One region of the Sporosarcina sp. P1 genome, then DNA from elsewhere that is predicted to be linked to it. Evidence: riboswitches for the same ligand, from Rfam matches in the RefSeq annotation. Region 1 holds a riboswitch; the other holds the start of a gene.
What was found. Region 1 has a riboswitch for cobalamin ahead of CSV73_RS03610 (ribonucleotide reductase N-terminal alpha domain-containing protein). Riboswitches for the same ligand answer to the same signal wherever they lie in the genome.
Positions count from the first base shown of each region.

Region 1 (15,482 bases):
CCCGCCACTACAGCGAAGACGATAAAAGCAATACTAGGAGGAATGATGATACCGATTGCTCCGGAACTGGCCACCAAACCTGCTGCAGTTTCCGTTTTATACCCGTTCTTCACCATACCTGGGATTAAAATACCCCCAATTGCAGCAACCGTTGCAGGGCCTGAACCTGAAATGGCTGCGAAGAAAATCGCTGTCATAACGGTAACAAAAATAATTCCGCTTTTACGATGACCAACTAAAGCTTGCGCAAAATCAATCAATCTTTTTGAAATTCCCGCGTGCTCCATAATGACTCCCGCCAAGATGAAAAACGGGATTGCGAGCAACGTAAATTTCGCTACACTTGTATACATGATATCTGCAACCAATTCCAAACCAAACAATCCACTGCCTGTAAATAGCACAACAATGGACGAGATTGCTAAGGCCACAGCAATGGGCATTCGAAGCATGACTAAAATAAAAAAGACGCCGAATAAAATGATCGCTGTCATAATGGCTGCTCTCCCTTCTCGTTTTGCTGTCGGAATTCAACAATAGTTACTTGGATAGAGCGGATTAAACAAAACAGCGCACCGATTGGCATTGACATCGAGAACCACCATTGTGGCCAACCAAGAGAAGGTGTTTTCTGTCCCATATCCATCTGGTACTGCACCATCTTCAAACCAAAATATAGCAGAATAAAAAATAATAGCATCATCATCAATCCAACCAAAATCGTAATAATATTCTTTAGCAACAGACTGCCCTTGTCATAAATCAGAGTAAAGCCAAGGTGCGCGTACTTACGCACACCAATGGCCGTTCCGACAAATGTTAACAATACGAACAAGTTAACTGTAATTTCTTCTGTAAAAGAAAATGAATAATTGGCAAATCCTCTGGATAAAATATTAACGAATGCAATGGTGGACATAATGGACAGTACAATCACGACAATCCATTCTTCTAATCTATTGAATATTTTCCCCATACATCCACCCCCCAGTTCTTATTGGTCTTGGAACTTGTCTAATAAATCCTTGCCCCAAATATCTTCATACTTTTTATAAACCGGTTGCACCGCTTCTGTAAACTTGGCTAGTTCTTCGTCTGTTGGTGCATAGAACTGCATGCCTGCTTCCTTCAGCTCACTAATTTGTTTCTCTTCTTTTTCACGTGCCATTTCCACTTGATATTCTGCCGCTTCTTTACCTAACTTCTTCACAAGCTCCTGATCTTCTTCACTCATCGAATCAAACAACTTCTTATTGATGCCCAATACTAGTGGATCATAGGAATAGTTCCAAGTCGTCAAGTAGTCTTGTACTTCATTCAATTTAGAAGAGTGAATAACATCAATCGGATTTTCTTGACCATCAATCGTACCTTGCTGAAGAGATGTAAATACTTCAGAGAATGCCATTGTCGTTGGATCCGCACCTAGTGCACGGTACAAGTCTGTGTACATGGTGATCCCAGGAATACGTACTTTCAGACCTTTCATATCTTCTGGTGATTTGATTTCCTTTTTACTGTTTGTGATTTGACGGAAACCATTCTCTCCGAATCCGAGTAATTCTACGTTCTTTTCATTGAGTATTTCTGCAAGTGCTTCTCCACCTGCACCATCAAATACTTTGTCTACCCCATCTTTATCTTTAAATAGAAATGGCGCACTCGCCACACCAAAGCGATCATCTAAGATTGAGTAAATAATAGTGGAGTGAAGGCTCAAGTCGGTCTGCCCTTTTGTCAGAAGCTCTACACCTTTCCCTTGATCACCATTTGATAGTTGTTCATTCGGAAACACTTCAATATTGATACGACCATCCGTTTGTTCATTCAAGTCCTGCGCTAACTTGTCTGCGGCCTGATACCAAGTAGATGAATCATTAACCGTGACAGACATTTTCAGATCGTATGATTTTCCTTCAGACTCACCCGCACCGTCTGTTGTTTCTTCTTTGTCTGACGAACAAGCTGCCAACATCAGCATGGCAGATAAACTAATTGCGCCTAAAACACTCTTTTTCTTCATTTTCATTTGTTGTTCCCCCCAGTTTTTTTCAAAAGTCATCCAGATACTTATTACATCTAAAGAGTATCTATTCAAAACATTTTGTTAGTATATATAATTCTAATAGTCTGACAGTTTAATTCATATAGACTTTAGTACAATGATATATAGAAAAACACTTCTATTTTTGTGTCAACGTCTAGTTTCCATAGTAAAGCTTCTTTTTTCAGCTCTGCCATCATATTAAAATAATAAAACACAAAAAGAGGAGCCATTCAGTGCCCCTCTTTTTATACGTTATTTAACTTTTTCCTAGCTCTTACTAAGTAAAATGCATTGATCCAAGAAGCAATCGGTATGACTAGCGCGATGCCAAGCCCCGCACAAAGGATCAAAATCATTTCTGAACTGAATATCTTTGAATTGACAATATCTCCTATAGAGTAGTGTAAATCCTTGAACCAAATGAGCAGTGCCAAATAGCCTCCAAAGAAAGCGAAGAACAAGGTATTGGTATCGGTTCCTAAAATATCTCGTCCAACACTGACACCAGACGTAAATAACTCCTTCTTACTTAAGCTTCTACTATGCTTAAATACTTCATGCATAGTGGAAGCGATCGATATAGCGACGTCCATGATGGCTCCAATTGTACTCATGATAATGACGGAAGCACCTATTTTTACGAAATCCACGCCAATATAGAGTGACATACCTGCGATTGCCTCTTCTTCCTCTTCACCAAACCCTTGAATCATGAGCTTTTGGGATACTACTACTATGAAAAACAATAATATACTAATGGTAATCATCGTCGAGATGAATGCTATTACCGTTTTGCTATTCACTTCATTAATGTAAAATAAACTGACGCATCCAATCACTATGCAGGCGATAAATGTAATCAGTATAGGATTAGCGTTCGGATCCAACATAAAAAACATGGTGAAGAAGACGACACCAAAGTTAAAAAACAGTGAAATGAATGATCGCACTCCACTTTTTCCACCTACCCCAATCATCAATACGAGTAAAATAACCGCGAGCCATACTATCACATTCATATTCTCGCCCTCTTTCGTTCAATAAAGAAAATCGCTGTATAGAGTCCAATCGGGATAGTCAAGACGATCCCAATTCCACCAGCTAATGCACGTGCTAATTCCAGCGATAGATTCATCGAAAGTGCAAATCCTACAGGTGAAGAGTTTTTTAAATAGAGGATCAGCATGGGGATGGATCCACTTATATAAGCGAAAAATAGAATGCTTGTAATAGTTCCCATAATATCTTTGCCGATATCTATGCCAGATGCTTTCAGCGCTTTAACGGATATAGTACTATCTCTTTCATATAATGCAAACATCGAAGACGACATGGTAATGGCCACATCCATGATAGCTCCAAGAGATCCAATAAATAACCCCGCCATGAAGATCGTGTGATAAGGACGCGTCAAAAACTGCATTTCTTCATAACGCAGCCCATTCCCAGAAGTGATCCAGATGACAAGAGACGTGATGGAAAGAGATACTACCGTTGCGACTAACGTAGCCACAATGGCGGCATACGTTTTTTCATTGCGTCCGCTAACTAACAGGAGCGAAATGGTTGTGAATAACAGGATACATATCCCGCAAACCACAAGTAAACTGACCTCATAATATTTCACATAAATATCTAAAGCGACTGATAGTACCATGACGTTCATCACAAAGCCCACTATCGCCAATAGCCCTTGCTTATGCCCTACAATCAATAGCGTAAAGACGAAGATCCATGCAACGATCAATACGTATTTATCACGTTTCACGTCTGTGATACTACCTGTCAGTTCTTCTCCTACCTTCGAATCAATCGAGACAAATAGTTCATTTCCTATATGGTACTGTTGATCGTACGCCCCCGAAGATGAATACTCATTTACCAACTGGACTTCACGACCCATTTCTTCCCCATTCATGATCCTAGCTACTATGTGCTGAACAAATAGGGTATCTTCATTGCCATGCGTATCTGTTACTTCAGTTTTTTCCTCTATCGTTGTATGGATTACCTTAGCGATCGGTCGGTCATAAAATGAATAATTTTGATTTACAAAAACAATGGAACTGATACAGCAAAGTGCTAAGATCAAAAACAAGATCCACTGCCATGTTGTGACGTTTCTAATTCTATTCAAGACAATCCTCCTGGCACTCTTAGGATGAGACACAGATTAATCCTACCATGAATAAGACGTAGGTTTGAAAAAAAAAATCATCTGTTTCTCCATCCAGTAAGAAAAGCTCCGCTTCCCATATAGGAAGCGAAGAAAATTGATCACTTATTCATGACTACTCCTCCATTAAACGCAATGCCAAGTACAACAAAAAGACATCATGTGTACTAGAAACAGATAATCCCGTTAATTGCTCGATCTTTTGCAGCCGGTAAGACCATGTGTTTTTATGGATATGCAGACGCTGTGCAGTATTTTGCATCGATTGATTCTCTTCGAACCATACTGTCAAATTATTTAGCAGGTCTTTATGATCTTCCAGCGTCGCAACTGTACGCTTAAGGAATTCTTGCTTCACCATATCTGGAACGCTCTGCAAAATAATTTCAAGCCGCAGTTCATGCTCAAAGACAATATCGCCGGATCCCTTTGCAGCATTGACAGCACGTTCTGCCTGCGCGAATGATTTAGCTAATTCGAAATACCGTGTGGATGCACCTATACCTGCGACGACTTGTACTTTCTTGCGCCGTTTTATATGAAGCAACAGGAATTCTAATTCATTTTTTACTGTTTGTTGATTCATTTCAGGTAATAATAGTAAGATTTTATTTTGCGCCCAGCGAATCATCTTCATAGAAGGGTGGATATTTTGAATCGATGCGAATGTCTCCATTTCCTCGATCGTGAACTGTTCCAGTAAATCCAGCACTTCCAATACCACCACTTGACGGTAAAGAGTGACGTCGATTCCGAGCAGTGTCCCCCGTTCCATAAATCGTTCATCTTTCTTTGATCCTGTCAGCCAGTCAAAGACGAAGAACTCCACATCACGTACTTTTTCATCCTTCTGCTTTCTTTTCAGGGAGTCCTGGATGAACAGTTCCGCTACGCGTAAGATCAGCTGAGCCTGCGGATGAATCTCGTCTGGATCACCCGTCACACCAAGTACAGCGATCGGTTCGCCTCCAATGATGATTGGCAAGACGATACCCCTACGAACCCCCTGCAGATGCTGCGCTTCCTCATCCCCCATACGGAGCATCGTTTTCTGACGCATACTCAACAGTGCTCCTTCATGGAACTGGTTGATTCGATCGGGTTCTGTACTCGATTGAATGAAGCCTCTTCGATCCGTTAAAATGACTTGCTGCTTAATCAGATTCGATAATTCCGTTACCATTTCATGTCCTAATGTATCAAATTGAAACACCTGTCTCACCTCAAATGGAAACCGTTTGTAATACTTAGTTTACGTCACTTTAGATTCCACTACAATAGAGGAGATTCAGATAAGTCGGACTTCCGGTACTCCACCGCCCCATGCCTTTATGAGCAGCTGTAACAGTTCTGCAGTTTCAATGGTTGGAGATTTCTCTAACATGATAGATCCGCCTTGATCGGTATGGCGCTGTTCTGCAGTGACTCGGTCGATCATCGCGGTTTGCTGTTGACTCGTCGCTTGGTTTATCGACTGATGCGTGACTGCGGCTGCTTTGCGCAAAGGGATTTGCATCCCGCTTTGATACGATGCCACCTCCAAGTAGCGGTTTATTTCTTCCGCTACTTCTTCAATAAATAGGAGGGCCTTCTCTGAATGCAAACCAATTTTCTGGTCAGCTATAGCGGTTTCCCAACCTGCCACTTCAACTCGTAAAGTATGTCCCCATATGCTCTCAATGCCGTTTAGTAAACGCACAAGTATGGTACAAGTACGGGCCAACTCCGTTTCCTGCATTACGTTCGGCAATTGAATATATGAGGACAATGCAGCTTTTTCCTGTCTTTTTTCATTGTGAAAATGTACAACAATTCCTTCACTTCCAAGCAGCTGTTTCATCAAACCAATGGCAGAAACTTTTTTATACGCAATAGAGGAACCGTCAGCAGCATCGGGAAACCATTCACTGTTGGAGTTGCCATGCGAACAACTCAAAGCGCGCTCTGTTTGTTCAGCTTCAAATAAACTCCAAGAGCCGCACGCTTTTACTTGTTCCATAAAATAATCGGGTATACGTATATGCTTTTCTTTTACTTTGCTCGATAAAAATGATGCGATTCTACTGTCAGCAATATCCATGGTATATTGCTCTACTCTCGTCTTTCGCCGATAGAATGTCTTACCGAAGAACGACATCACTTCAGCTGGTAAAGTCACATAGCCATGACTCAGTAGCCAATATGCTTCCTGTACTTTTTGTAGGCGCTGGATAGTTTCATGCTGCATGGCGGCCATTGCTATGAGCATAATCCTCTCTTGAGGCAGTCCTATCGGTTTGTCATAATAATCCGATGTTACAAATTCATTCATATATTGTTGCAACAGTGCAGGAGGTATCAATCGATCGCGTTCAGCTACAATCTGTAAGCCAAGCCATTTGATTTCGCTTGCTGAATAGTCATAGATCCATTGACCATATAATCCATCCTGTAACAGTTTCCTGACTACTTGATGAAATCCTGAATACACAGGTCTTCCACGCTGTTGTTCTACTTGTTTATACAATAACTGCAACAGTTCACGTTCATGTATACATTCCTTCTTCTGTTCAAATACTCTCATGTCACGGTCTCCTTTCGTAAACAACAAAAAACAATCATTCCGCCTCTTCGGCAAGATGATTGCAATAGTTGTGAATGAGGAAACAAATTCAGGCATCTTTAAAATACTCCATACAAAAATGCATAGATGCAGATACCTTTTTTGCTTCCACTCCTCAACCCCCGAAGAAAGTGTCGCTTTGACGATACGTGGCAGGTCTCCTGGCTTCACTTCATCCTTCCGCTAATGCCTTCCCATGTCTCCATAGTGGCTAATTTTAGCGGTCGTCCGTGTGTACAGTTGCGGGGACAGCTCCGGTTTACGGATTCCCTTTTACACCTTGATAGGTACCAGCGTATCGTGCAAACTCATATATTTGATTGATTTCATTTTATCATGGATAACATAGAGGGTGGTAGCGTTTGTTTTTATTAAGGAAGTCCACATAAACAAATAGGGTGCCTATGCACTAAACTACTGTGAAAACATCCACAATCGTTTTTTGCTAGGCACCCTGTATCGAGTTTTCTTCATTACTTACATGAGTTGTTGTTCGCATAGACAGCCGCAATCCGCCAATCCTTGAACGTATGCCTCTTGCCATGTGATCCCATGGATGAAACCATTCTCCGAGTAACCTGTGATCAAATAGAATGTTTCGTTCTGCTCTGGTAGTGATGAATTGTTCTGATAGTCGTTGTTCTTCATAAGAATTACCTCCTGGATTTTATATTTTTCATAGTATATGCCTTATCGGGGAATAAAAGAACATTTTTTCGCTCTTATTGATAAAAGGCTATTTGATAGCGCTTACATTTTAGAAGCGAAGGAAATAAGTTCTTTATATATTTCCGAGTAAGTTTACTAAAGGCATATTTTATATTTCAGTGAATTCTGTTTATTGTATCATTCAAATAAATAAAAGTAAATATAAAAGTTATCATTTCGAATGAAGTTTTACGTTTTTTTGAAGAGAACCTATGACTTCTGTATCATTCCATTATAAAACACGGTCTGTAAAATTCTTTCCATACAAAAAATCTCCCTAAGTCCTCTTTACGACTTAGAGAGATCAGTAGTTATAAGGACATTTGCTTTTCGCAAATGTCGATGACTGCTCTGACAGAGTCAGCTGACTGATCAAGTGCTGTTTGTTCTTCCTTTGTTAACGGAAGTTCAATCACACTTTCGATACCATTGCCCCCGAGAACAGTGGGTACGCCTAAGTAAATATTTTGATATCCATATTCACCCTCTAAATAAGCGATGGACGGCAAAATTCGTTTCTTATCTTTAATAATTGCCTCAGCCATCTCTACTAAAGCCGCAGCGGGTGCGTAATAAGCGCTACCATTACCTAGTAGTGAGACAATTTCACCGCCGCCTTTTCGAGTACGCTCCACAATGGCTTCTAGCCGTTCATTCGATATGATTTTATCCAACGGAATGCCGCCGGCGTAAGAGTAACGCACAAGTGGCACCATATCATCTCCGTGTCCGCCAAGTACAAAGCCCGAAATATCCTCTACAGAAATATTCAATTCTTCGGAAATGAACGTATTGAAACGTGCAGTATCAAGCACACCTGATTGTCCAATTACACGATTTTTAGGAAATCCAGTTGTTTTATAACATACATATGTCATCGCATCTACCGGATTACTTAAAATCAGCACGGTGCTGTCTGGGGCATGACGCTTCACTTGCTCGGAAACGGAACGCATAATCTTCGCATTGGTTGCAACTAAATCATCGCGACTCATACCTGGTTTACGCGCAACACCCGCAGTAATGATAACCATTGCTGCACCTTCAATATCCTCGTAATTAGATGTACCTGTAATGCGAGAATTAAATTGTTGTACAGGACTCGTTTGAAGAAGATCTAGTGCTTTACCTTTGGTTGGATTAGAGAGATCCGGTATATCGACTAATACGATGTCACCTAGTTCTCTCTGCGCTGCCATCAATGCTACGGTTGAACCGGTATGACCAGCTCCAATGACTGCAATTTTATGTCGTTTGAAAGCCATGGAAACCACTCCTTTCTATAGATTTCACTATGAGTAATACGCTTATAGCACATGTATGCCTCAGTCTTTCTTCGGCGCCTTCTTCACTTCTGCCAGTTTCTTTACTTGTGGAATTTCTGAAGTAGTCGGCACTAGGGGTTTCACCATGCCATATACTGAATCATCGGGACGCGGTATTACATGCGCGCCTAGTAATTCACCTACACGCGCTGCTGCGTCGCGACCTGCATCAACAGCTGCCTGAACTGCTCCAACGTCACCTTGAACGATGACCGTAACGATTCCGCCATCCACCATCTCCTGTGATACTAACTCTACATTGGATGCTTTCACCATGGCGTCCGCCGCTTCAATCGATCCAATCAATCCTTTTGTCTCAATCATTCCGATCGCTTGACTCATGTATATCACCTCTTTTCACTTCTGTTGAATCGATAATACCAATAATGACCGCGTCGATTGGGATCGGGTTTTCTTTCGGTAAAATAAAGCGTGAAGAACCGCCACTCGTAATGAGTACTTCATCACCAACCCCTGCTCCAATCCGATCTGCCGCGACCATATGCGACTGTATACTATTGCCGTGTGCATCAATCGGCTGGACGATTAACAGCTTAAGTCCTGATAATCCATCCTCTTTACGGGTTGCCCATACATTACCAATCACTCTACCCATTCGCATGCGTAATCACCTTTTTCTACTTTCTACTAGATATCGTTTTACCGAGTTCACGTGCTGTATCTCTTGCTAGTGCCGTCACAATTGTGCCTTTATTAATAACAATTTCCTTTTCTGAAATCTCGGACACGTCTTCAGCCGACAAAAGCTTTTTTGTGAATTCAAATGTCACTGGAGCATTTACTGGAGTAGTCGTCGTCACCGTTTTCATCATCGTTTGTACAGGTACCGTTTCTTTTGCGTCATCCGATTTCACTAGACGACCAATCGACCCCTGTGAAATGAAACCTGCATTTGCTTCATCGGTATCAATATGCATTTCAAGACGATATCGCTCATTCACTCGAATGCGTACATTGCGGAATGAAATAGATCTCATTCCGTCCGCTTCCACTGTGACATATTCCCCGTCTTCCACGCCAAAGCGCGTAGCATCAGTGGGCGCCATATGGATATGTGCCTGTGCAATAATAAGACCTTGGTTTATATGCACACTACCTTTTGGTCCAATTAATGTAATCGGTGCTGATCCTTCAATATTGCCGGATTCCCGAAGTGGGGGCTTGACGCCGAGCTTCATAGCATCCGTAAAGCTGACCTCAACTTGGGTCGCTTTTCGGACAGGCCCTAAAATACGCACACGTTCAATGCTGCTTTTAGGTCCTGCAATCATCACCGTTTCATTGGCGGCGAATTGGCCCGGCTGTGAAAGCTCGGACCGCTGTGTCAATTCATACCCTGTGCCAAACAATACTTCCACATGTTCAGGCTGTAAATGTACGTGACGGGCGGAAACTGCAATAGGAACCGCTCGTTCCGGCAATTGAACGGGAGCTTTCCCTAATTGTCCAAGAATTTCTCCGACAATTTGTTCAATCAATTGCTGATTCATTTAGTTCACGCCTTTCTACTATGTCAGCAGTGATTATTCGCTTTTTGGTAACATCATTTCTAGTTCATTATGTGGTCTTGGAATTACGTGAACAGAAAGCAATTCACCTACACGTTGTGCTGAAGCAGCACCTGCGTCTGTTGCCGCTTTTACTGCGCCTACATCACCGCGTACCATAACTGTTACGATTCCGCCGCCAACATGTACTTTACCTACTAAGTTTACGCTTGCTGCTTTCACCATTGCGTCTGCTGCCTCGATTGCACCGATTAATCCTTTAGTTTCTACCATTCCTAATGCTGTACCTTCTCTGTTCATAATTGTTTCCTCCTAATAGTGTTTTATTTTGTAAGTTGTTTAACGATTTCACTAACTAAGTTCTGTACTAATGCTGGATCGATGTTGTTGTTTGTTGTGGCTGATACATTGTTCATCACACTAGATACGAGCTGGTCATTGGAACTCTCTACAGGCTCTGAGTGCTTCGGCAGTTGTACTTCCTTCGTGCCATATGCCATCCGCTTAATGTTCAACAAGTGCTTAGCTGTGACATTGTCTGATGTAATATTACCGCCAAATGTTCCGCACCCTAATGTGAATGATGGCATTAAACCTGTCGTACCACCAACTGCTCCAATAGAAGACATGGTATTGACCAAAATACGGGATACTGGCATTTCCATAGCGAATTCACGAGCTACTGCATCGATTTCGGTATGTAGTGCCAAGCTATGTCCACGCCCGCCAAGATTTAGCAAGTCGAGGCACACTTCTTTCGAGTGCTTCACACCATCCACGACATACATAGCGAAAATCGGTGATAATTTCTCCAATGAAAACGGTACGTCTTTACCAACTTTCGTTTCCATCCCAACAATCAAGCGCGTGCCTTCAGGTAAAGAAATGCCTGCCATTTTCGCGATGAACTGTGGGCTCTTACCGACCACTTTCGGATTCACCTTACCGGGTACCGGTGAGATGATACCTTCCATAATCTTTTTCTCATCATCCGATAAAATATACGCGCCGTTTTTCTTCAACTCACGCGTAACGAGATCCACGACGTGCTTATCGACAACAATGGCTTGCTCGGTTGCACAAATCGTACCGTAGTCAAATGATTTGCTGTCCACAATGTCTTTTACTGCTTTTTCAATCTTTGCGGAACGTTCGATATACACTGGCACATTCCCAGGGCCTACACCGTAAGCCGGCTTACCGGAGCTATATGCCGCTTTGACGAGCGCACTACCGCCTGTTGCAATGATTAGATTAACATCTTTATGCGACATTAATTGCTGTGTAGCTTCCATCGAAGCCAACGTGAGACATTGAATCAAACCTTCCGGTGCACCCGCTGCAACAGCTGCTGCATCACATACTTTTAATGCTTCGTGTGTGCATTCCACTGCGTAAGGGTGAGGGCTAACTACAATGGAATTTCGTGTCTTCAATGAAATCAACGTTTTGAAGAACGCTGTCGATGTTGGGTTGGTTGTCGGGATAATAGCGGCAACTACACCAAACGGAGCAGCGATTTCCAAGACTTTATTCATATGGTCTTCTTTGATGACACCGACTGTTTTCATATCTTTAATACTTTCATATACGTCTCGGGAGCCCACTTCGTTCTTAATTTTCTTATGAGCTGCTACCCCCATACCTGTTTCTTCTACTGCTAGTTGCGCGAGGCGACCGGATTGTTCAAAGGCAGCATCCGCTACGGCTTTGACAATCTTGTCGACTTGTTGCTGAGAATAGCCCATAAATTTCTCTTGTGCTTCTTTTGCAGTTTGGACGGCTGTACGCATTTGTTGCAAAGCTAATAAATCATTATCCACTAATTGGACCAAATTTAACCACTCCTTTCTACATGCTTATCTATCAGTAACTTAACGGATCATCTGCCATCTTCTGTATCGCTTCCCGGAATGCGTCGGCTGCAGCATTGCAAGAAGATTGACTGCCTGTCAACAGGCCACCGCCGAAGTTTGTTTCGGAGGGAGGTGCATAGAGTACACAAAGTGTAACGTCAGCTGCTTTTAAAGCAGCGTCCAAACCGATAACAGCTTCAACAGGCGGTGCAATCAAGTATGCCAATGACTGTCCATCGGATACATTGGCCATGTCAGCCAAATAACTCCCACAACTGGAGATGGTATGCGCATATAACGTATGATTCGGGTTACCGTTGATCGCTTCAAAATACGCTTCGTGCTCTATCGTTATACGAATTGAATCAAGGCCGCTTTTCACTTCTTCCGGTGACGAACCTGCAATGATTCCAATAAACTCTCCCGATAACGGGCCAGAAGAATGAGCTGAACCCGCGTAAAAGCTTTTTGCGTAGACCACTTCCACATCACTATGCTTCGTTGCTGCATCAATTGCTGTATAGCCGACGTCGTCAATTGTCGTCGTTACTATCCCAAGGCTTCGCTGGTTAGACTTCAATCGAAACTTCTCAGCAAGTTCCGGACTGACATTTGATATGACTTGCATCGACAATATATCTGCATAGATTTTCATTTGCCCTCCCCCTTCCTTATCCTTCCTTTTGAACAAGCGATACACCGCTCGCTTCATACTTTAAGATTTTCTGAATAATCGTCCCGAGGAATGCACCCGCCTCGACAGGAGGGATTCCTCCTTTATGGATATTCGAGATGACCATACGATCTGCTTCAATCGTGCCATGTCGAGGTTTGTAGCACATATAAGCACTTAGCGACTCTGCAGAAACAAGACCTGGACGTTCACCGATCAGCATGATGACAACATCAGGTTGCAACAGCTCTCCGATATCATCCATTACGGCAACTCGTCCCTTATCGACATAAAATGTTGTTCCCATATCAATATTCAAGTTGTTAAGTGATTGTTGTAATGACAAGTAGACGTCTTCCAAGTTTTCTTCTATCGCTTTCGCACTCAGTCCGTTTGACGCTACGATTTGTACGACGGGTGATTTCTTACAACGCTCCTGAATTAAAGATCTTGCTTCGTCTGAAAGCTTTCTACCAAGATCCGGGCGTCGAATGTATTCTTCTTTATCTGCCACTTTGGATTGCACTTGGAACAAACCTAGCTGTTCAAGCAAGTTATCCGGTACTTCACCGTAGACTGCGTCAACCGCTGCTGCATGATCCAGTCGGAACTGTAGCCACGTTTTTGTTTTCGGACGTGAGCCTGCGCGCCCAACTCCTACGCGCGCTGGTGTTTTCTTACGATATTCTGCCAGCTTATCTTCTTCAGAAGCTGTTTGTGGTTTTGATTTCGGGTTACCATACGCTGTCGTCGGCTTGGGTTTTACAGTAGAAATATTTCGCTTCGGCTCTTTCGTCGTACTATGGAATGTCACTGCGCCACTAGGCGAATTCCCCACAGTTTCCACTTCCAAATGTCCGATCGGTTGCTGTGAAAATAGTTCTATTTTCTGTTCATTCGTTGACGGTTGTATTTTTTGACTGCTATTTGCGGCCTCCAGTTTTTCCACAACCATTTTTGTGATTTGCTGAATTAATTCTTCATTCAAGTCCATCCACCTCCTATCGATTGAAGAGCGTGAGATCTCCGGCATGTTTGCTCAGCATGCCATTTTCATAAATCCCCATCTTTTCAAGCCATTTCAAGTATTCAGGTGCTGGTGTTTTGCCCATCGTCTGAAGAACAGTCGCCACGTCATGGAAGCTCATGGACTGGTAATTCAACATAACGTCATCACCCATTGGTGCTGCGATGATGAAGTTCACACCTGCCGCTGATAATAAGATACTTAAATCCTCAATGTCATTTTGATCTGCTTTAATATGGTTCGTATAGCAAATATCTACACCCATCGGAAGACCATGAAGCTTGCCCATGAAGTGATCTTCAAGGCCAGCACGGATTACTTGCTTGCTGTTGTACAAGTATTCTGGTCCAATAAATCCGACGACTGTGTTAACGATGTACGGATCATAATGTCGTGCAAATCCGTAGTTACGTGCTTCCATAGTTACTTGATCTACGCCGTAATGCGCTTCAGCCGATAATTCAGATCCTTGTCCTGTTTCAAAATACAACGTTTGAGGACCTGTACCCGTGCCCATTTTCAGTGATAGATCTTTCGCTTCTGCAATTAATTCCGCCGAAATACCAAATGAACGGTGAGCTTTTTCTGTTCCCGCGATACTTTGGAAAATCATATCGGCAGGTGCCCCCTGTTCGATTGCTTTCATCTGTGTCGTAACATGTGCGAGTACGCAGTTTTGCGTCGGAATTTCCCATTCATCAATGAAATCTTTCGTTGCATTCAACACACGCTTTACACTTTCCACAGAATCATCTACTGGATTGATTCCAATTACCGCATCACCGATACCGTAAGACAAGCCTTCTTTTAACGAAGTGATGATTCCATCAATATTGTCTGTCGGATGATTCGGTTGCAGACGGGAAGACAATGTACCTTTTTGACCGATTGTAATATTACATGTTGATAAGATTTCAATTTTATTAGCCGCGTGCACTAAGTCGAGATTAGACATTAGCTTTGTGACGGCTGCGATGACTTCCGAAGTCAATCCACGGCTGAGACGCTTTAATTCGCGGTCGCCTACTTCATTACTCAAAATGTATTCACGCAGCTCTGCGATGCTCCAGTTCTGGATTTCACCATAGACCTTCTCGTTAATATCATTTTCAATAATTAGTGAGACTTCATCACTTTCAATTGGAATCAGTGGATTGTTACGGATATCGCTTACAAGCAACTCACTGACGACTGTTTTGGCAGCGATTCGTTCTTGCACGGTTTCCGCCGCAATTCCTGCGAGACGATCTCCAGATTTCTCTTCATTCGCTTTTGCTAGCACTTCTTTTAGGTCATGGAACACATATCGTTCGCCGCCTAATGTAGTGGATAAATTCACGTACAAGACCTCCTTTACGTTGTATGGAAAGTTAAGGTTTTCACGACGACCGGCACGACGCCTGAAGTGAGCGCATTGCCGATATCGATGTAATCGCCTGTTTCCACATTGATTTGATCTATACAAATAATACTTTGTTTCACGTGTAACGCTGCCAGTGTTTGGCCAATCACTTTGGCATGATCTGATTGAATGACCAA
Region 1 covers NZ_PDYS01000002.1:143,405-158,886, reverse strand. The annotation lists gene CSV73_RS03640 (TRAP transporter large permease) at 1-494, opposite strand, end outside; gene CSV73_RS03635 (TRAP transporter small permease) at 491-976, opposite strand; gene CSV73_RS03630 (DctP family TRAP transporter solute-binding subunit) at 995-2,029, opposite strand; gene CSV73_RS03625 (YibE/F family protein) at 2,293-3,066, opposite strand; gene CSV73_RS03620 (YibE/F family protein) at 3,063-4,190, opposite strand; gene CSV73_RS03615 (CdaR family transcriptional regulator) at 4,339-5,436, opposite strand; gene CSV73_RS03610 (ribonucleotide reductase N-terminal alpha domain-containing protein) at 5,512-6,786, opposite strand; cobalamin riboswitch at 6,960-7,136, opposite strand; gene CSV73_RS16425 (hypothetical protein) at 7,303-7,473, opposite strand; gene mdh (malate dehydrogenase) at 7,845-8,798, opposite strand; gene CSV73_RS03600 (BMC domain-containing protein) at 8,859-9,200, opposite strand; gene CSV73_RS03595 (EutN/CcmL family microcompartment protein) at 9,175-9,480, opposite strand; gene pduL (phosphate propanoyltransferase) at 9,497-10,369, opposite strand; gene CSV73_RS03585 (BMC domain-containing protein) at 10,403-10,687, opposite strand; gene CSV73_RS03580 (aldehyde dehydrogenase family protein) at 10,711-12,180, opposite strand; gene eutL (ethanolamine utilization microcompartment protein EutL) at 12,254-12,898, opposite strand; gene eutC (ethanolamine ammonia-lyase subunit EutC) at 12,915-13,910, opposite strand; gene CSV73_RS03565 (ethanolamine ammonia-lyase subunit EutB) at 13,918-15,282, opposite strand; gene CSV73_RS03560 (ethanolamine ammonia-lyase reactivating factor EutA) at 15,297-15,482, opposite strand, start outside.

Region 2 (15,482 bases), on a different contig from region 1:
GAATGCTGACCGGCTATTATCTGTATTCAGCCTATTTATTTGGCGTATATTCGACGAATGATATGAAGTATTGGGGCTTTGTAGCAGTTTTCACGCCATTTCTTGCAATGATTGTCTGGTATGCGAAACATGGCAGAAGTTCAGCTTATATTTTACCTGCGTTGCCTATGGGATTGATGTTGAGTCTCTCACTTGGAATCGGGTTGTTTTATGTGGATGTGAATTATTTGGCAGAACTCATCATGTACATTATGTTGTGCGTGATATTCTATCAAACACCTAAACAACTTTCTATCGTAATAGTTCTTTCTATTGTGGTCACATGTATAATCGAATTGACACCGTTGAACTGGTTTTTGTGTTTTGAGTTGTCTGAATTATAATATGGTTAGTACTAGTTTTCAAGAAATGGTCTTGTGCACGTGAACCAGTGGGTGTTTACAAGTTATGCGACTATCAATAGATGAAAAGTCCACGCTGGATTATCCGAAGTGATTAAATGGAGGTTTACTGATGGTGAAAGTTGTAGTGATATTTCTCCTAGCCGGCTTGGCCGAAATTGGCGGAGGGTATTTGATTTGGCAATGGCTGCGCGAAGGTAAATCTGCGATGTTTGGCTTATTCGGCGGCATTGCATTAATTGTATATGGCGTGGTGGTCACATTCCAGACATTCCCGTCTTTTGGCAGAGTGTATGCAGCGTATGGAGGAGTGTTCGTTTTTCTATCTGTATTATGGGGATGGGGAATTGATAAAAAAACCCCTGATTTGTACGATTTCATAGGGGCGGGTATTTGCCTGATTGGTGTGTCTGTCATATTGTTTGCACCGAGATCATAATCAAATGAAGGATAACATTTTATAAGGGGAGGACAAGAATATGACGCAAAATGAAATGTTCCATATCGGAAAGCAAGCACTAGAAGCCCAGTCTTTCAGCAAACTGTTAGGTACTGAATTGATGGAGTTTAAACCAGGTGAAGTCGTTCTGGAAGTTCCCATCACGGAACATGTATTGCAGCAACATGGCTTTGTGCACGGTGGGGTCATTGGTTATGCAGCTGATAACGCATTGACCTTTGTAGGCGGCTCCGTTCTGGGCCCTAACGTATTGACGGCAGAATACAAAATCAACTATATACGGCCCGCTGTTGGTGAAAAGTTAATTGCCCGGGCGACAGTTATTTCAGCAGGCAAGCGGCAAGCCGTATGCCGTTGTGATGTTTTTTCCGTCAAAGATGGAGAAGAGAAGATGTGTGCCGCAGCCCAAGGGACCATTATGACAGCTATAGCCGAATAATGAAATGCCTAACCGAAGACAAAACGCACCTAGTAGTTGGCAGGTGCGTTTTGTGTCGTTTCACTCTTATACACATGAACATCTGAAGTGGATGGAATGTTGGTCTGTTGCCGTTTCGCTGAGTGATACCAGCTTCTAAACAATAGAATGATCAACACAAGATCCACCGCATCGCCTCCGTAATACATAAGCATAGCTCCTACACGCGCTTCTTCAACAGGTACACCGGCAGGCGGATAGGCATATAGGAATTTTGATAGAATTCCGTGTCCCGCAAGAGCCACAATAAAGACTACAGTGCGGTAGCGGTAACTATAGCGGTGAGATACAGGATCGATGTATAAAAGAGAAATGGTAAATAAATATCCCGCAACGAACACGTGCACATGGATCAAGATATGCAGCCAAAGATGGTGGTGCATGGCCGCAAACAAACCCGTCGTATATAACAGCCACAGTCCGCCGATGTTCAGAATGGATGCAGTGACGGGATGTGTATAGAACCCTGCGAGTCGGCTTTTTAGCAAGTAGGTTACTTTACGTGCCTGCCGAACGGGTAGTGTCCGCAGCAATAACGTCATGGGAGCAGCGAGCGCCAACAGAAGGGGGCCGAGCATGCCGAGCAAGAGATGGCCCAACATATGCCATGTGAAAGAATCATGTGACAGGTCGGCAAGCGGTCCGACGACAGCACTTGCTGAGGCTACTACACCCGCTACCCACAACACGATCCGTCTCCGTGGCCATTTTCGCAAACGTCTTTGCCGATTGGAATGAAAGACAGCGACTCCATATAATAGGATGGCGAGAACCGCAGAAATCCCAAATAGCCAATCGGTTACACTGATATATGAATCATGTGGCATGAAGCATCAGCCTTTCCGCCGAGCGGGCATCCCGTTGCGCGGACTTGATGAGCAACAGACCGATCACAATCATCAAAATCGCAGAACCGTTCCAAATGATATCATACGGAACAATGTCCACGTTATAACGAATCTGATGAATGCGCATGACCTTGTGTTGAATAGTTCCATCATATAATTGAAACGCTCCGCCCCCGAGTAACTTGCCACCCCAGAACATCTTATGCCATAACGCATTTCTTCTGCGCAAATCCGCTACCAAATACAAACCGCCCACCGTCGCAAACCAGCTGAACGCATGAAACAAACCATCCGACACCAAGCCAACCGCCACGGTAGATTTATCATAAAACTTGTGCCAATGCAGCAATTGATGGAACAGTGTCTCATCCAAAAACGCCACAAACCCAAGGCCGAATAATATGCCGGCCCATAGATTTCTCTTCTGATAACTTTTTCGATTCGTCCAGTTTTTCACTTGTAACTCAGCCATATTTCACCCGCTCCCTTCCTTATGTATGTAGTGTTCCCTGAGGGTGCGGCATTTAAAACCTGTTGTGTGGATGTTAGACGGGGGATGAACTGGGGGCTTATAGAGCGGGTAGACGTCCTCATAGAGCGCTTTTCGAAGAAGTATGATCGGATCTCCGTTGACTATGAGCCAAAACGTGTCCTTATAGAGCGGATAGACAGACTCATAGAGCGTTCTCCTTAGAAGTATGATCGGACTTAGGTTGCCTATGATCGGAAACGTGTCCCGATAGAGCGGATAGACAGACTGATAGAGCGCTCTCCGCAGAAGTATGCTCGGATGCCGGTTGACTATGAGCGGAAATGTGTCCCGATAGAGCGGATGAACGGCCTCATAGAGCGCTTCCCGCAGCAGTATGATCGGATACTCGTTGACTATGAGCGGAAATGTGTCCCGATAGAGCGGCTGAACGTCCTCATAGAGCGCTTCCCGCAGAAGTATGCTCGGATGCCCGTTGTCTATGAGCGGAAACGTATTCCGATAGAGCGGATAGACGTCCTCATAGAGCGCTTTCCACAGAAGTACTATCGGATCTCCGTTGACTATGAGCCAAAACGTGTCCCGATAGAGCGGGTAGACAGCCTCATAGAGCGTTCTCCTCAGAAGTATGATCGGATGCCCGTTGACTATGAGCGGAAATGTGTTCCGATAGGGCGGCTGGCCAGCCTCATAGAGCGTTCTCCGCAGAAGTATGATCGGACTTAGGTTGCCTATGAGCGGAAACGTGTCCTGATAGAGCGGGTAGACAGACTCATAGAGCGCTCTCCGCAGAAGTATGATCGGATGCCGGTTGCCTATGATCGGAAACGCGCCCCGATAGAGCGGATAAACAGACTCATAGAGCGTTCTCCGCAGAAGTATGATCGGATGCCCGTTGACTATGAGCGGAAACGTATTCTGATAGAGCGGATAGACGTCCTCATAGAGCGCTTCCCGCAGAAGTATGCTCGGCTTCTCCGGTTGCCCATGAGCGGAAACGCGTGCTGATAGAGCGGATGAACGTCCTCATAGAGCGCACTCCACTAAAGTATGATCGGATCCACATCCACCACAGGCAGCGGAAAGTCTATAGTATAAAAATATAGTAGCTATCCAATAATTTATGGTAACTTTTCCTGCATAATCTGCTAGAATACGAATAAAGGGAGTGTGAGCTGTGAAAATTGTCATTGCCCCTGATGCATTTAAGGGCAGCTTACAGGCAGATCAAGCGGCCGACGCTATGTATAGTGGCGTGAAGAAGGTATATCCGCATGCAGAAGTAGTCCGTTTACCAGTCGCGGATGGTGGCGAGGGAACGCTTGCTGTCCTTGTCGCGTCAACTGGCGGGACGTTGCGAACCGTATCTGTGCAAGATCCGCTTGGTCGCACAGTAGATGCATGCTTTGGTATGCTTGGTGACGGTGAGACAGCGGTCATTGAAATGGCACAGGCGTCCGGTTTCCTGTTGCTTGAGGAGCATGAACTCGATCCAATGAAAGCGTCAACATTTGGCACGGGGCAGTTAATTCGTCATGCGCTGGATATGGGTTACAGGAAAATGATCATTGGACTTGGCGGGAGTGCGACGAATGATGGGGGAACGGGTTTGCTTGAAGCGCTAGGCGTTCGTTTCCTCTCTGATGGACAGCTATTGCGGATGAATGGGGCTACGCTTACGTTAATCAATGAAATCGATACCTCGCAACTGGATAAACGTTTGCTGGAGACGGACATTCGCATTGCATCTGATGTGGACAATCCGTTTGTCGGTGAGCAAGGCGCGTCGTTTGTTTTCGGTCCGCAAAAAGGAGCGGATGCAGAGATGATTCTGCGTCTGGATGAAGGGTTACGACATTTGGCGGACGAGACGGAAAAGCAGATGGGCGTGCGATTGCATGCGTTACGCGGTGCCGGAGCGGCTGGGGGAAGTGCGGGTGCATTAATTGCCTATTGTGGAGCGCGTCTTGAAAGTGGAATTGATGTCATGCTCGAAGCGATGGATTTCGAAAAGCATCTATCTTCAGCAGATTTCATTGTAACAGGGGAAGGTAAGACGGATCGGCAGACGCTTGCAGGCAAGGCATTAATGGGGATTGCGAAGCTTGCGAAGGTAGAGGATGTTCCGGTTATTGTCATTTCAGGAGCGATTGAAGAAGCAGCGCGTCAAGAGCTTCTTGTGTGGTTCACCGAATTGCATTCATTGGATGATGGAAAGAAGTCGTTGACCGAATTGATGGCAAATGCGGCAGAGTTATTGGAAAACAAAACGTCGATAGTCATGCAAAGTAGATAGTAGAAAATAGTTTTTTATTATGTGATGCATAGCAAGTAGGCGGGTAGGGTATAGAATACACGAGGAGGTGGTCAGATGTTTCAAGATGCAATCAACTGGCTTGTAGGGCCGGCGAATAATTTCATTTGGACATATGTTTTAATCGGACTTTTATTGGCAACAGGTTTATATTTCTCAATTCGCACGAAATTTGTACAAGTACGCTTATTTGGTGAGATGTTCCGTCTGATTGTTGAGAAGAAGGATAGCAACGACGGGGTATCGCCATTCCAAGCATTTACAATTAGTGCCGCGTCACGTGTAGGGACAGGTAACGTAGCAGGGGTAGCCCTTGCGATCGGAATCGGTGGGCCCGGCGCGGTATTCTGGATGTGGGTTATCGCTATAATCGGTATGGCGACTGCATTCATTGAAAGTACATTGGCGCAAGTGTATAAAGTGAAAGACGGCGATACTTTCCGCGGAGGGCCGGCGTATTATATGCAAAAAGCGTTAGGCTGGCGGAAACTTGGTATTGTCTTTGCGATTTTACTGACGATGTGTTTCGGATTCATCTTTAACGCAGTGCAATCGAACACAATCAGTCAATCGTTCACAGACGTATTCGGCATTCCACATTGGGCTGTAGGAGTTGGACTCATTGCTCTGACGGCAGTAATTGTCTTTGGTGGTGTGCAGCGTATTGTTAAAGTAACGCAGACTATCGTACCTATAATGGCAACATTTTATATTATCGTAGCATTGTATATTGTGATATTGAACATTACAGAAGTTCCAGCGATGATTGCATTAATTTTCGAGCACGCATTCGGTATTAAAGAAATCATGGGTGGCGGAATCGGTATGGCTATGATGCAAGGTGTACGCCGAGGTCTGTTCTCCAATGAAGCAGGTATGGGTAGTGTGCCAAACGCAGCAGCTACAGCGAACGTATCGCACCCAGCAAAACAAGGACTCGTACAATCATTAGGCGTATTTTTCGATACCATCATCATCTGTTCAGCAACTGCCTTCATTATCTTACTTGGCGGCTTGTACCAATCAGGCGAAACAAACGGTATCTTATTGACGCAAGCATCCATGGAAGTACACGTAGGCGCATGGGCACCATACTTCATCGCCGTAGCGATCATGTTCTTCGCCTTCAGTTCCATCATCGGTAACTACTACTATGGCGAAACGAACATCGAATTTATCAACGCTAACGTCTTGTGGAAACGAATCTACCAAGTTCTCGTACTCGCTATGGTCTACTTCGGAGCCGTTGCAAAAGTACAAGTCGTCTGGGACATGGCCGACTTATTCATGGGACTAATGGCCATCATTAACTTAGTCGTTATACTACTCCTGGGCAAAATTGCCTTCAAAGTACTCGACGACTTCACCAAACAACGAAAGGCGGGCAGGAACCCCGTCTTCAAAGCAGCTAGCATCCCTGATTTAAAAGGCGCAGAGTGTTGGGAAGAAACAGCTGAAAGAGCAGAAGATCGTTTGTGATATTGATAGATAATATTGGGCTTTTTATATTTTGATCTTAAGACTTTGAATTGGAACTAATAAATACAGTGAATTTTCTAGGTGGTCTACGTTAGAAAGTAGGATTGTAGCGTAAGCAGTTGGCGACTCCGGGAGGATCAGCGTGAGTCTGAGACCCTGGCCAGGTGCCTTAATTTCTGCAAAGTACACAGAAATACGGCAAAGCGAACCCTTCGCTGTTCGCTTGGCTCAGGCCACGCCCTTCGGAAAGCGTCCCCCTGCTGTAGCGGAAATCCCTTCTCCTCACTAATTTCACTATCTAATTAAAACGTTCACACAAACAATTTAGTCAAGAAGTAAAAAGTTTGATATACTATAAAATACTGAATAACAAAAGTCGAATCGTAGTTCAGAAGAAGGATTCTGAACATCGGTTCGATTTTTGTTTTGCATGTTTGAACACAACATGTTAGGGTTATATATGAATCAATACACTATATATAGTGTGTAACAGCAATTAGATGAATTGGTACCCACCACGTTTAAAAGGGAATCCGCCACGAACGGAGCTGCCCCCGCAACTGAGGGCACGGACGACTATCTTGTAAAACCACTGCTTCGGCGGGAAGGAAAGATGGAAGAGCGATGTGCCAGCCAGTAGACCTGCCAGTCATCTCAGCAAAACATTCTTCGGGGTTGGAGAGTGAAAGCACAAAGCAGTCTTTTTTCAGTCTGCCTAAAACTTTCCGCTATCTACTAAGCGTCAATTGACGACTCCCGATTTTATTGGGAGTTTTTTTATTTAGTATATAACCGAACTAATTAACTAAAGGGAGCGGATATAATGGCTATTATTCAAGAAGCTGTGGGACTTAATCTATTGATGGAAAACTTACAAGAGGAATTCGGCAAGAAACAAATCGAACCGTTGATCGAAGCGAGCGAAAAATTCCAGGAGCGTCACCCGGCAAGCTCGGCAACTGAGTGGACGAATGCGATGGTGCTAGAGTCTTTAAGCCGTATTGATGAAGCGACCACGTATTGGACGTTTGTAGCTGCGCGTATTTATTTATTCGACGTCTATGCAAAGCAAAAAGCATTGCGTGGAGCGGATGTGTATACCGATTTTGCGAAAAATGTAGAACGCTTGGTGGAACAAGGTTTATATACACCTGTTCTGACAGAGAAATACAGCCAAGACGAGCTTCAGGAAATCGGCAAGCTACTCGATCCTTCTCGTGACCTTTTATTCACATATATCGGATTGAAAACATTGGTAGACCGTTACGTCACCGTAAACTTTAAGAAACAATCAGTGGAGCTTCCACAAGAGCGCTGGTTAATCATCGCCATGACGTTAATGCAAGATGAAACAGTAGACCGCATTCATAAAGTCGGCGAAGCATATTGGGCGATGAGCAACTTGTACATGACCGTTGCGACACCTACATTATCGAATGCAGGCAAGATGCACGGACAGCTATCAAGTTGCTTTATCGATACAGTGGATGATTCCTTACAAGGGATCTACAACAGCAACACTGATATCGCGAACTTGTCGAAATTCGGCGGCGGAATCGGTGTCTATATGGGGAAAGTTCGTTCTCGCGGTGCATCGATTCGTGGCTTCGAAGGGGCATCAAGCGGTGTTCTCCCATGGATCAAACAGCTGAACAATACAGCAGTCAGTGTCGACCAACTCGGTCAACGTCAAGGGGCTGTAGCCGTTTATCTTGACGTATGGCATCAAGACATCTTCACATTCCTTGATCTCAAGCTCAATAACGGTGATGACCGTTTGCGCGCACATGACATTTTCACAGGCGTTTGCTTGCCGGACTTATTCATGGAGAAAGTCGAGTCCCGCGAAGACTGGCATTTATTCGATCCACATGAAGTCCGTACGAAAATGGGCTATTCATTAGAAGACTTCTATGACGAAACAAAAGGGAAAGGAACATTCCGCGAGAAGTATGAAGAATGTGTCCGCAATGAAGATTTATCCAGAGAGACGGTTTCAGCGATTGAAATCATGAAGCGTATCCTACGTAGCCAGCTCGAGACAGGAACGCCATTCATGTTCTACCGTGATGAAGTAAACCGTATGAACCCGAATAAGCATGAAGGCATGATTTATTCTAGTAATTTGTGCTCAGAAATACTTCAAAATATGTCAGCATCTACACATGAATCCGTAACACTAGAAGACGATATGGTCGTCACACGCACGAAGCCAGGCGATTTCGTTGTATGTAACCTGTCATCGATTAACCTTGGAAGAGCGGTTACAGCAGACGTGCTAGACCGTTTGATCCGCATTCAAGTGCGTATGCTCGATAACGTCATTGATCAGAACCAAATCCCAGTTGTACAAGCACAACGCACAAATGCGCGCTACCGTGGAATTGGACTTGGCACATTTGGCTGGCACCATTTACTCGCATTGAAAAATATTCAGTGGGAATCGGATGAAGCGGTGAATTTCGCAGACGAGCTGTATGAAAATATCGCGTATTTGACAATTAAAGCTTCAATGGAATTATCGAAAGAAAAAGGCGCATATCCATTGTTCGATGGTTCGGATTGGCAAACGGGCGAATACTTCGAGCAACGCGAATACGATTCGAATAAATGGCGTGAACTGCGCATGGATGTGGCAATGAACGGTATGCGGAACGGCTACTTGATGGCAGTCGCACCAAACAGTTCAACTTCGGTTATCGCAGGTTCAACAGCGTCAATCGACCCAGTATTCAAACCGTTCTACCATGAAGAGAAGAAAGACTATAAATTACCGGTTATTGCACCGGATCTAGATCATAATACGTATGACATTTACCGTCGTTCTGCTTACATCGTCGATCAGCGCTGGTCTATCAAGCAAAACGCCGCGCGTCAGCAACACATCGATCAGTCAATTTCATTCAATATTTATGTACCGAACTCCATCCGCGCATCTGTTATTTTGGATTTGCACTTGCAGGCATGGAAATCCGGCATGAAAACCACGTACTATATGCGTTCAACTGCAGCGGAGATTGAGGAGTGCGAGTGGTGTCATTCTTAATCGCCTATGCATCCTGGAGTGGCAACACACAGGAAGTAGCGGAATTGATTACGGAAAGTTTACAAAGTGAAGGCGTCGAAGTCGATACCTATCGTATCGGCATCGGTGTCATTCCAAACGTTAAAGAATACGACGCGCTCTGCATCGGTTCATTCACATGGGAAAAAGGTGCAACGCCCGATGAAGTAAAAGACTTCGTGGCGGACGTCGGTTACAAACCCGAGCTCGTCTATGTCTTTGGCACAGGGGATACGCAGTTTGGCGGCGACGATCTATTTTGCAAAGCCGCAGACAAGCTAGCAAAATTCTATCATTCACCTTTTGACCCACTGAAGATCGAACAAAGTCCGCGTGGTATACAAGAACAAACGGTTACGAATTGGACGAAAGGAGTGCTCGAACATTGGCGACACTTACAAGAGTAAAAGTACTGAATCCTGCAAACCCGAATAAGGCGACAGCTATTTTCGGTGGCGAAGCAAGCGGCATCCTAAACTGGAACGACATCGCGCACCCTCATTTCTATACATTACGTCAGCGAATCCGTTCACTTTTCTGGACAGCAAATGAAGTCGACATGACGCAAGATGTCAAGCAGTTCTCAAGCCTGACACAAGAAGAACAATCCGCATTCCTAAAAATTATCGGCCTACTGGCGACACTTGACGGTCCACAAACTGTCATCGCAATGAAAATCGCAGACTTCACAACGGATCCTTCCGTCAAGTCGATTCTCGCGACTATTGCCGACCAGGAAAGTGAGCATAACCATAGCTACGCGTATGTACTTTCATCTGTCACGAACTTAGACAAGCAAATGGAAGCCTTTGAAATGGGGCGCACTGACGAAGTATTAATGAAGCGAAATGAACGAATTGTAGATGTCTACAATGAATTTGCGGAGAACCCGACAATCGAAACAGTTCTAAAAGCGATGGTGTATACGACATTATTAGAAGGTCTATTCTTCTACAGTGGCTTCGCATTTTTCTATAACTTAGCGCGCCATCAAAAAATGGTTGGCACATCCACGATGATTTCGTACATCAACCGTGACGAACTGCAGCACGGTAAAGCGATCAGCGATATCTTCCGAGCAGCTTTGGCCGAAAATCCAGAGTATAACACAGACGAATTCACGGAATGGATCTATGACCAATTCCGCCACTCCGTCGAGCAAGAAGTCATCTGGAGCCGCTATGTATTAGCAGGAATCGATGGCCTGGAGCTAGAAGAGATGGAAGGCTACGTGAAGTATCGCGCGAACAAAATGTTGCGCATGCTCGGCTTGAGCGAAATCTATCCAGAGTTCACAGAGAATCCAATGAAGTGGATCCGCGCGTACGTTGATAACTTCGACGACACGAAAACGGACTTCTTCGAACAAACTAGCCGTCAGTACGTGAAGACTAGTGATTTGAACGGCTTTGATGATTTGTAATAAGTAAGAGTGGAAGGGGAATCCGTTATGGGTTCCTCTTTTTTTCGTGGAAGGGGGCGCCGTTGATCGATGCTCTGCGCTTACGATCGTCTAGTTTCATTTTCTCTAAGAGATAACACTCATATATATGCATGGCCAAGCGCTCATACTTTCACGCTACCCGCTCTATGTGACTCGGCATCCGCTCTATCCATCCGTTTATCCGCTCTATGCGACCCGGCATCCGCTCTATCCATCCGTTTACCCGCTCTACGTGACTCAGTATCCGCTCTATGCACTCGCTTAACCGCTCAATGTCCATCGCGGCGACTAGCCTAATCCATCTTGAGAGAGGAGACGCTCATATATATGGCCAAGCGCTCATACTTTCACGCTATCCGCTCTATGTGACCCGGCATCCGCTCTATCCATCCGTTTATCCGCTCTATGCGACCCGGCATCCGCTCTATCCATCCGTTTACCCGCTCTATGCGACCCGGCATCCGCTCTATCCCCTGGCTTATCCGCTCTATCCACCCCCACATCCGCTCAACCCAGCCATTTACCCACCCCACCCCCAAAAAAATCACACGAAAAAACCAAGCGGATCGAAGTCCGCTTGGTCATTTCCTATCTATAAAATTACTTCTGAACTTCTACAGTCTTGTGCATCGTCTTGTTTTTCGCAAGATTCACGTGCCATGATAGCGCTTCTTCCAAGATGTGTGGAGTTTGTCCGCCAACTTGTTCAACTGCTCTATTGTAATAATCACGTAGCTCTTCCTTGAAGTCAGGGTGAGCACAGTTCTCGATCAACAATTCTGCTTTCTGTCTTGGAGCCAAGCCGCGAAGATCTGCGTACCCTTGTTCTGTAACGATTACGTCTACATCGTGCTCCGTGTGGTCCACGTGAGAAGAGAAAGGTACGATAGATGACACGTCTCCGCCTTTTGCGTAAGACTTCGTAACGAAAATCGCGATGCGTGCGTTACGAGCGAAGTCACCAGATCCACCGATGCCGTTCATCATGCGTGTTCCGCTAACATGTGTAGAGTTAACGTTTCCGTAGATGTCTAGCTCAAGCGCTGTGTTGAATGAAATGATACCCAAACGACGGATAACTTCCGGGTGGTTTGAGATTTCTTGTGGACGGAATACGAGTTTATCACGGTATTTAGCGATATCGTCTTTGAAGCTGTCCAAACGCTTTTTAGATAGAGTCAATGAAGTAGCAGAAGCGAATTTCACTACGCCGTCATCGATCAAGTCGAAGATTGCGTCTTGAAGTACTTCAGAATATACTTCGATATCTTTAAACTCAGAATTTCTCATACCGTCAAGTACTGCGTTCGCAACCGAACCGACACCTGATTGAAGAGGCATTAGCGTTTCATCCATACGGCCCAACTTGATCTCGTCACGGAAGAAGTTCAACAAGTTGTTTGCAATCTCTTGTGTCTCTTCGTCTGGAGGAACGATAGGGGAAGGAATATCACCTTTCTCCGTAAGAACAATTCCGACAACCTTTTTAGGATCTACTTTGATTCCTGGTGTACCGATTTTATCTGTTGCACTGTACACAGGGATTTCTTTACGTTGGTTTTGAGCATCTGGAATATAGATGTCGTGTAAGCCTTCAAACTCCATAGGTGCATTAACATTCAATTCGATGATGACATGCTTCGCTTCTTGAACGAAAATCGGAGAGTTACCTACAGAACCAGTCGGGATGATATATCCTTCTTCTGTAATAGCTGCTGCTTCGATGATTGCATAGTCAACGGGTCCGATTACGCCTTGGCGAATCCATTCAGCTGTATGGGAAAGGTGCTGATCGATATAGAATGAGTCACCTGAGTTGATTTTGCCGCGCATTGCTGGGTTACCTTGGTATGGAACACGTAAATTGATGACGTCTGCATTGGCCATTAATTCATCTACGTTCGGGCCCATTGAAGCACCAGTGAAAACGTTTACTTTAAAGTCCTCAGTTTTTCCTCGTTCTGCCAATGCCAAAGGCACCGCTTTTGCGTCTCCGGACAAAGTAAATCCACTCAGACCTAGAGACATTCCATCCTCGATCCAAGAAGCTGCTTCTTCTGCTGTAACAATTTTATCTTTTAGTGCTTCACAACGAAGTACTTTATTTAATTCGTTTGCCACGGTATCATCCACCTTACCTTTCATTTTGTATATAATTCTATCATTTATATAAATAAAATCAACATAATATTATGAGAACTATACTAAATTTCCCATTTGTTAAATAAAAACACTTAAAATTGTGAAAATAATAGAACGTATTCAGAAGGCGGTATAAAGAGTTTTCCCTCACTCAGAAAGTAAAACTAGAGATTCGTGAAAGGAGAATAGGGAATTCCCTGATAGAAACAAGTATGGAAACACGTATACTTATTTTATACAAAGATATTTTACAAGAGTTGATAGAAAAGTCCTACGATACGTTGTAATCAATAGGGAATTCCCTTATGTGGAATTCAGACTACTTAGTCTATTCGGGGGTAAGAGAATAAGTAGATCTGATTCATTTACTGCTACATTCTGAAAAGGAGTGGAAATGTTCGATGAAAAAGAGATTCGGATTGAATTATTTTAAACCTGTCGAGAGTTATTCTGGAAGTTGGTCAGTACTAGAAGAGAAAAGTCGTGATTGGGAAAACATGTACCGTCAACGCTGGTCTCATGACAAAGTTGTCCGTACGACGCATGGCGTAAACTGTACGGGTTCGTGCAGTTGGAAAGTCTTCGTCAAGAATGGCATCATCACATGGGAAAATCAGCAAATCGACTATCCATCCTGTGGCCCTGATATGCCTGAATTTGAACCGCGTGGTTGTCCACGGGGCGCCTCGTTTTCTTGGTATGAATACAGTCCATTGCGCGTGAAGTATCCTTATATACGCGGAAAACTGTGGCGCATGTGGAACGAAGCGTTGGCAGAAACGAAAGATCCTGTTAAAGCATGGACAGCAATCGTTGAAGATCCCGAGAAATCCAATGAATACAAAAGAGCCCGCGGCAAAGGTGGTCACGTCCGGATTCATTGGCGAGATGCGACGATGCTCATTGCGGCACAACTCATCTATACGGTACAAAAATACGGTCCGGATCGTGTGGCAGGATTCACACCGATCCCTGCGATGTCAATGGTCAGTTATGCATCGGGCGCGCGTTTCATTTCATTGCTTGGTGGCGAAATGCTCAGTTTCTACGACTGGTACGCAGATCTTCCACCATCCTCTCCGCAAATTTGGGGTGAGCAGACGGACGTTCCGGAATCGAGTGACTGGTTCAACGCAGGCTATATCATCATGTGGGGCTCGAATGTACCGCTTACCCGGACACCGGATGCGCACTTCATGACGGAAGTTCGCTATAAAGGAACCAAAGTCGTTTCCGTCGCGCCGGACTATGCGGAAAGTGTTACGCATGCGGATGACTGGATCGCAGCGAACCCAGGGACGGACGCAGCAGTTGCGCAAGCGATGACACACGTCATTTTGGATGAATTCTATCAAAAACGTAAAGAACCAACATTTATAAACTATGCCAAACAATACACCGATATGCCGTTCTTGATTTTACTTGATCCGCATGAAGATTCGTATAAAGCAGGGCGTTTCTTGCGGGCAAGTGATCTTGGACAGGAGACGGCGCACGCTGATTGGAAACCGGTTTTATTTGATGAAGCGACAGATGAAATCATTGTTCCAAACGGCACGATGGGACAACGCTGGGAAGAAGGCGTCAAGTGGAATTTGCAATTGGAACATGCAGATGGCACACGCATTGAGCCCGCATTATCTATCGAAAAACAAGCACAGCAATGGCAAGAAATTCATTTTCCATACTTCGATAACCGAGGAAATGGCACATTCAAGCGTCCCATTCCTGTGATGAAAGTACAGTTTGCGGACGGCACTGAGCGTTTAGTGACGACAACATACGATATTATGTTGAGTCAGTATGGCGTAAATCGAATCGGCAGTGAGCTAGAAGCGACAGGTTATGACGATGTGACTTCTATCTATACACCCGCTTGGCAAGAAGCGATTACGAACGTTAAACCAGAACTTGTTACACAAATCGCCATGGAGTTTGCACAAAATGCTATCGACACAGGTGGACGTTCGATGATTATTATGGGAGCGGGCATCAATCACTGGTTCAACAGTGACACGATCTATCGTGCGATTCTCAACCTCGTCACGTTGACCGCTTCACAAGGAGTGAACGGTGGGGGTTGGGCGCATTACGTAGGACAAGAGAAATGTCGTCCAATCGAAGGCTGGAGCACGATTGCCTTCGCAAAAGATTGGCAAGGCCCACCACGTCTGCAAAATGCCACATCATTTTTCTATTTTGCGACCGATCAATGGAAATACGAAGAAGCGGGTACGGATACACTTCAGTCGCCACTTGGCGGAGAAGCGAGATACCAGCATCCGGCAGACTATAACGTACTTGCGGCGCGTCTCGGCTGGTTGCCATCGTATCCTCAGTTCAATAAAAATAGTTTATTGCT
Region 2 covers NZ_PDYS01000004.1:53,847-69,328, reverse strand. The annotation lists gene CSV73_RS06475 (hypothetical protein) at 1-383, shown strand, start outside; gene CSV73_RS06470 (YnfA family protein) at 514-840, shown strand; gene CSV73_RS06465 (PaaI family thioesterase) at 881-1,300, shown strand; gene CSV73_RS06460 (cytochrome c oxidase assembly protein) at 1,330-2,166, opposite strand; gene CSV73_RS06455 (DUF2243 domain-containing protein) at 2,156-2,659, opposite strand; gene CSV73_RS06450 (hypothetical protein) at 2,978-3,403, shown strand; gene CSV73_RS06445 (glycerate kinase) at 3,855-4,973, shown strand; gene CSV73_RS06440 (alanine/glycine:cation symporter family protein) at 5,049-6,470, shown strand; cobalamin riboswitch at 6,959-7,134, shown strand; gene CSV73_RS06435 (ribonucleoside-diphosphate reductase subunit alpha) at 7,294-9,516, shown strand; gene CSV73_RS06430 (flavodoxin) at 9,504-9,941, shown strand; gene CSV73_RS06425 (ribonucleotide-diphosphate reductase subunit beta) at 9,920-10,957, shown strand; gene CSV73_RS16440 (hypothetical protein) at 11,318-11,479, opposite strand; gene CSV73_RS06420 (succinyl-CoA:acetate CoA-transferase ScpC) at 11,579-13,123, opposite strand; gene CSV73_RS06415 (nitrate reductase subunit alpha) at 13,522-15,482, shown strand, end outside.
Region 2: it holds a riboswitch for cobalamin, as region 1 does, so the genes downstream of both, CSV73_RS06435 (ribonucleoside-diphosphate reductase subunit alpha) here and CSV73_RS03610 (ribonucleotide reductase N-terminal alpha domain-containing protein) in region 1, are expected to answer to the same signal.